One region of the Streptomyces sp. NPDC002057 genome, then DNA from elsewhere that is predicted to be linked to it. Evidence: riboswitches for the same ligand, from Rfam matches in the RefSeq annotation. Region 1 holds a riboswitch; the other holds the start of a gene.
What was found. Region 1 has a riboswitch for S-adenosylmethionine ahead of thrC (threonine synthase). Riboswitches for the same ligand answer to the same signal wherever they lie in the genome.
Positions count from the first base shown of each region.

Region 2: linked by a shared signal. The riboswitch ahead of ABT129_RS25015 (aminotransferase class V-fold PLP-dependent enzyme) and the one ahead of thrC (threonine synthase) in region 1 are both predicted to bind S-adenosylmethionine.

Region 1 is NZ_JBEOXR010000023.1:55,589-58,986, forward strand. Features, by position in the region: gene ABT129_RS19455 (hypothetical protein) at 1-94, opposite strand, end outside; gene ABT129_RS19460 (glucosyl-3-phosphoglycerate synthase) at 133-1,074, opposite strand; SAM riboswitch class I at 1,223-1,369, shown strand; gene thrC (threonine synthase) at 1,387-2,673, shown strand; gene ABT129_RS19470 (MoaD/ThiS family protein) at 2,714-2,989, shown strand.
Region 2 is NZ_JBEOXR010000035.1:72,795-76,192, reverse strand. Features, by position in the region: gene trpD (anthranilate phosphoribosyltransferase) at 1-690, shown strand, start outside; SAM riboswitch class IV at 780-896, shown strand; gene ABT129_RS25015 (aminotransferase class V-fold PLP-dependent enzyme) at 1,116-2,555, shown strand; gene ABT129_RS25010 (Lrp/AsnC family transcriptional regulator) at 2,627-2,908, opposite strand; gene ABT129_RS25005 (rhomboid family intramembrane serine protease) at 2,905-3,398, opposite strand, start outside.

The DNA.
Region 1 (3,398 bases):
CCGCGGCCGGTCCCGCCGCGGTGAGCGCGAGCGAGCCCGCCGTCAGTCCGATCGCCGCGAGCACCCTGCCCGGGTGGTGTTGTCTGAAGCGCATAGACGGGCAATGTATGCAAAACAGATCATCATGGGGCGTTACGCCACGCGGCGGCGCGCGTACTCCGCGATTTCGGCCATCGGCGGCCGCTCCTCCGTGTCCACCGCGTACGTCCGCGGCTCGAAGCCCTTCTCGCCCCGCTCGAACTGGGTCAGCCGGGGCCGCACCAGATGGCCGCGCGAGAGCCGCAGCTGCGCCGTCCGGTAGATCGCCGCCGCCATCCGGCCGAGCGCCTGCCCGTCCTGGTGCCGGTGCTTGCGCACCCCCACGTCCACCTGCGCGAGCCCGTCGAGGCCCACCGTGTGCAGGGCGTCGACGAGCAGCCCCAGCTCCACTCCGTAACCGACCGGGAACGGCAGCCGTTCGAGCAGCGAGCGCCGCGCCGCGTACTCGCCGCCCAGCGGCTGCACGAAACCGGCCAGCTGCGGCCAGTGCAGATTCAGCAGCGGCCGCGCCACCAGCTCCGTCACCCGACCCCCCTGACCAGGGGTGTCGCCGAAGGGGCGGTCGTACATCGCCTTCACGAGGTCGACCTCCGGGTCCGTGAGCAGCGGGCCCACGATCCCCGTCACGAAGTCCGCGGAGAAGTCCCGCAGGTCCGCGTCCACGAAGCAGACGACGTCCCCGCTCGTCACCATCAGCGACCGCCACAGGACCTCGCCCTTGCCCGGCACGGCCGGTATCCGGGGGAGTATCGCGTCCCGCGCGACCACCCGCGCCCCGGCCGCCGCCGCCACCTCCGCCGTGCGGTCGGTGGAGCCCGAGTCGATCACCACCAGTTCGTCGACGAGCGGCACCGCCTCCGACATCAGCTCGCGCCGGATCACGGTCACGATGTCCCCGACCGTCGCCTCCTCGTTCAGCGCGGGCAGGACGACGCTGACCCTCGTGTTCCGCTTCGCGGCGAGGATCCGCTCCAGCGGCCGGTCCGCCACGGACCAGGACCGCCGGTCCAGCCAGCGCTCCACCTCTTCCAGCACGTGATCTCCATCTCGCGGTTCGGACGGCCGGTCCAAGCGTCCGGGCCTTCGGTTACAGTCTTGAACAACGCGGATGCCCGATGCACGTCGGGGTGCCGCCCGCGTCGGAGCGCAGGAACGAAGTCCACCGCGCTTCACAATCGAATACCGCTCATCCAGAGGGGCAGAGGGAAACGGCCCGTTGAAGCCCCGGCAACCCTCCAGTCGGTTTGTCTCGTACTCCATCGAGGCCCCCGGCTAGGGAAGGTGCCAAATCCGTCTCATGGCGAAAAATTCGTCATGGGAAAGATGAGGAGAAAGGGCCTCGCCTCCATGGCTGTACAGACTGCCGCCTCTGCCACCACCGTCGACCTCGGTCCCGCTTCGGGGCTCTCCTGTCGCGAATGCGGTGAAGTGTTCGCCCTCGGTCCGATCTTCGCCTGCGAACTCTGTTTCGGACCTCTCGAAGTCGCGTACGACCTCCCCACCGGTGACCCCGAGGCGCTGCGCAAGCAGATCGAGGCCGGCCCCGCCAACATCTGGCGCTACGCCCCCCTGCTGCCCGTCCCGGCCGACGTCGCCGACAAGCCGAACCTGAACCCGGGCTGGACCAAGCTCGTCCAGGCCGACAACCTCGCCCGCGAGATCGGGGTCGCCCCCGGCAGGCTCTTCGTCAAGGACGACTCCGGCAACCCGACCCACTCCTTCAAGGACCGGGTCGTCGCCCAGGCCATCGAGGCCGCCCGCGCCTTCGGCTTCACCACGCTCTCCTGCTCCTCCACCGGCAACCTGGCCGGCGCCGTCGGCGCCGCCGCCGCCCGCGCCGGCTTCCGCTCCTGCGTGTTCATCCCGCACGACCTGGAGCAGGGCAAGGTCGTCATGGCCGGTGTCTACGGCGGTGACCTCGTCGCCATCGAGGGCAACTACGACGACGTCAACCGCTTCTGCTCCGAGCTCATCGGCGACCCGCTCGGCGAGGGCTGGGGCTTCGTCAACGTCAACCTCCGCCCGTACTACGGCGAGGGCTCCAAGACGCTGGCGTACGAGATCTGCGAGCAGCTCGGCTGGGTCATCCCCGACCAGCTCGTCATCCCGATCGCCTCCGGCTCCCAGCTCACGAAGATCGACAAGGGTCTCCAGGAGCTCATCAAGCTGGGCCTCGTCGAGGACAAGCCGTACAAGATCTTCGGCGCGCAGGCCGAGGGCTGCTCCCCGGTGTCGGTGGCCTTCAAGGCGGGCCACGACGTCGTACGGCCCCAGAAGCCGAACACGATCGCCAAGTCGCTCGCCATCGGCAACCCGGCCGACGGCCCCTACGTCCTCGACATCGCCCGCCGCACCGGCGGCGCCGTGGAGGACGTGAACGACGAGCAGGTCGTGGACGCGATCAAGCTCCTCGCGCAGACCGAGGGCATCTTCGCCGAGACCGCGGGCGGCGTGACCGTCGGCGTCACGAGGAAGCTGGTCGAGGCCGGGCTGATCGACCCGAACCTGACCACCGTCGTGCTCAACACCGGCGACGGGCTCAAGACCCTGGACGCGGTGGCCGACACCTCTCAGGCGACCGTCACCATCCGCCCGAGCCTGGACGCGTTCCGCGACGCGGGCCTGGCCCTCTGAGCCCGCCCGCACTCCTGGCCCACCGAAAGGTTCCGAAGACATGGCCGTGAACGTCCGCATCCCCACCATCCTCCGCACCTACACGGGCGGACAGTCCGAGGTCCAGGCCGAGGGCGCGACCCTCGCCGAGGTCATCGCGGACCTGGAGAAGAACCACACGGGCATCGCCGCCCGCGTCCTGGACGACCAGGGCAAGCTGCGCCGCTTCGTCAACGTCTACGTGAACGACGACGACGTGCGCTTCGAGCAGGGTCTGGAGACGGCCACCCCGGCCGGCGCCGGCGTCTCGATCATCCCGGCCGTCGCCGGAGGCTGACCGCCGGGCGCGGTACCGGCCCGGTGCCGTGCCGCGCGGGCTGTCCCGTCTTTCTTGAATTGCCCCTTCCGCGTCAATAAGCGGAAGGGGCAATTCTGTATGGTTGAGCGCGGTAGAGTTGGGGAAGTCCCCTCCGCTGCTCATGCCGGACGCATATGAGAATGCGTCCCTGCGCGACAAGAAGCAGCCAAAGTGTGTGCGCGTTGTGTACCTTCTGCACGCTTTGCCGGGCCCGACTTGCCCAGGAATTCAAGGGATTCTCCCCAATTCGCCTTTCCATGGCGCCCAGAATTCTCGCTCGAATGACCTGTTGCAGAGGGCAGTTGGGCAGATACATTCAGCCGCGGTCGACGCGTTCCGGCGAGGGTCTGACCCGGGTCCGCGAAGTGCGGGTCCCGCGCAAGGGCCA
Region 2 (3,398 bases), on a different contig from region 1:
CGGGCCGCGTCCTCCGCCTCCGGCGCCTCCGACGTCCTGGAGAAGCTCGGCGTCAACCTGGAGCTGACCCCCCGGCGGGTCGCCGAGGTCGCCGAGGAGGCCGGGATCACCTTCTGCTTCGCGGTGAAGTTCCACCCGGCGCTGCGGCACGTCGCCGCGGCCCGCAAGGAGCTCGGCATCCGGACCACCTTCAACTTCCTCGGTCCGCTCACCAACCCGGCCCGGGTCCGGGCCCAGGCCACCGGCGTCACCGACGCCCGGATGGCCCCGATCATGGCCGGGGTGCTCGCCGAGCGCGGCTCCTCCGCGCTCGTCTTCCGCGGCGACGACGGCCTCGACGAGCTGACCACCACCGCCACCTCGCGGGTCTGGGTGGTCCGCGACGGCTCGGTGCGGGAGGAGGCCTTCGACCCCCGGGACGTCGGCATCGACCTCGTGCCGGTGGAGGCGCTGCGCGGCGCGGACGCCTCGTACAACGCCGACGTGGCCCGGCGGCTGCTCGCGGGGGAGACCGGTCCGGTACGGGACGCGGTGCTGCTCAACTCGGCGGCGGCGCTGACCGCGCTCGCGCCGGGGGAGGGCACCCTGGTGGAGCAGATCCGCGCCGGCATCGAGAGGGCCGCGGAGGCGATCGACTCCGGCGGGGCCCGCCGGGCCCTGGACCGCTGGATCGGCGTCAGCAACGCCTGACCCTCCGGCACGAGACGCCCGTGTGACCCCGGTCCAGTATGCGGACCGGGGTCTTGCGCTTCGGCGATCATGTGGCAGGATTCTCTACAGGTCACGAGTGACAGCGTTTTGGCCCCGGCTTGCTGTCCGGCAACCCTCCGTCCGTGGCGGGGTGCCCCGGGTGATGACCAGGCCGTAGGCAGCGAGGTCTACGGCAAGCGCGGACCCCTCGAACACCAGGGGTCCTGGTCTCTCGAGGAGCTTTTTCCGTGAGCAAGCGAATGCGATAGGGCGAATCCGCCCCACCCTTCACCCTCGGATCAGGGTCGCTTCCGCGTACCTTCGCGCGCCCCCGTGTCTTCCGAGGCATCACCCGTACCCCGCCGAGCCCGGCCGCGTACGGGATCACCGAAGCCATTCCGCACCGCCCGCCGGGAGATACCGCCATGTCCGCACGCCCGAACGCCGCCACCGCCGTCGCCACCGTCGACACCGCCACCGTCGCAGGGACCGCGACCGCCGAGTGCGCGACCGCCGAGTCCGCCGATCCCTGCTGCGCCGCGCCGCTGCCCGTCCTCGGCCGGGACGTCACCGTGCCGCTCGTCACCGGCGGCGAGGTGACCTACGCGGCGCTCGACTACGCGGCCAGCGCACCGGCCCTGCAGCGGGTGTGGGACGACGTCGCCGCGTACGCCCCCTACTACGGCAGCGTCCACCGCGGCGCCGGATACCTCTCCCAGCTCTCCACCGACCTCTTCGAGAACAGCCGCGTCACCGTCGCCGAGTTCCTCGACTGCCGCCCCGGCGACCAGGTCGTCTTCACCCGCTCCACCACCGACTCGCTCAACCTGCTCGCCGCCACCCTCCCCGAGGACTGCCAGGTCTTCGTCTTCGAGACCGAGCACCACGCCTCGCTGCTGCCCTGGCGCGACGCCCGCGTCACCTACCTCAACGCGCCCCGCACCCCGGAGCAGGCCGTCGCCACCCTGGAGCGCGCCCTCGCCGACCGCGACCCCTACGGCCCCGCCCTCGTCTGCGTCACCGGCGCCTCCAACGTCACCGGTGAGCTGTGGCCGGTGAAGGAGCTCGCCGCCGCCGCGCACGCCCACGGCGCCCGGATCGTGCTCGACGCCGCCCAGCTCGCGCCCCACCACCCGGTCTCCGTCCAGGAGCTCGACGTGGACTGGATCGCCTTCTCCGGGCACAAGCTGTACGCGCCCTTCGGCTCCGGCGTCCTCGCGGGCCGCTCCGACTGGCTCCAGGACTCCGAGCCCTACCTCGCGGGCGGCGGCGCCTCCCGCAAGGTGGCGCGTCGGGCCGACGGTGGTGTGGACGTGGAGTGGCACACCACCGCGGCCCGGCACGAGGCCGGCTCCCCGAACGTCATCGGCGTGTACTCCATCGCCTCCGCCTGCAAGGCGCTCACCGAGGCCGGCTTCGACCAGCTGGTCGCCCGTGAGCGGCACCTGATCGACACGGTGCGCGCCGGCCTCGCCGAGGTGCCCGAGGTCAGGGTGCTGTCGCTGTTCGGCGACGACGCCCCCCGGGTCGGCGTCATCTCCTTCGTCGTGGAGGGCTGGAACAGCTCCCACTTCGCCGCCGCGCTCTCCGCCGAGTACGGCATCGGCGTCCGCGACGGTCTCTTCTGCGCCCACCCGCTGGTCCGCACGCTGCTCGGCAGCGACCCGCAGGACCCGGGCGAGTGCGGCGCCCCCGAGGCGGCCCCGGGGGAGCGTTCGCTCAACGCCATCCGGGTGAGCTTCGGCGCCGGTACGCCCGACGAGCACGTGGAGCGTTTCGTCGGCGCCGTGAAGGAGCTCGTCCGGGACGGCGCGCAGTGGAAGTACCGCACCGAGGACGGCCGCTGCGTCCCCGACCGCGGCTGAGCACTCACTCGTACGGGTGAAGGGGGCCTCCCGATCGGGAGGCCCCCTTCACCGTGTCCGCGTACGGGGTCTCAGGACTCCAGACCGATGGCGAAGGCCGCCTCCAGATCGTGCTGGGAGTACGTGCGGAAGGCGACGTGCGTGTCCGTGGCCTCGACGCCCGGGATCTTGCTGATGCTGCCGGGGATCACGTCCGCCAGGTCGTCGTGCCGGGGCACGCGGACCATGGCGATGAGGTCGTAGGTCCCGGTCACCGAGAAGACCTCGCTGACGCTGTCGAGCGAGGCGATCGACTCGGCGATCTCGGGGATGCGGTCCACGCTGGTCTTGATGAGCACGATCGCGGTGATCACGGCTGGCTTTCTCCCTCGGTCGCCGCGGTTTGGGCTTTCACTCTATCCCCACCGCGGTAGCGCCCCCAGGCGTAGAGGAAGCCGACGGAGAAGCCCACCACGTGGGCCAGATAGGCCACGCCCGGCCCGGCGCCCGCCGCCCGGGCGGCCAGCCACTGGAGCACGAACCAGAAGACCAGCACGATCCAGGCGGGGAAGCGCAGCGGCAGGAAGAAGAGGAAGGGGAAGAGACTGGTGACGCGGGAGCGCGGGAAGAGGAAGAGAAAGGCCCCGAGCACCCCGGAGATCGCCCCCGACGCCCCGACCAGGGTCTGCTCGCTGTTGGCGTGCGCCGCCGCGTACCCGAGCAGCGCGAGGTATCCGGTGCCCAGGTAGAAGAGGGCGAACGCGACCGGACCCATGCGCTCCTCGGCCATCGCCCCGAAGACGTACAGGAACAGCATGTTTCCCAGCAGGTGGAGCCAGCTGCCGTGGACGAAGAGCGCGCTGA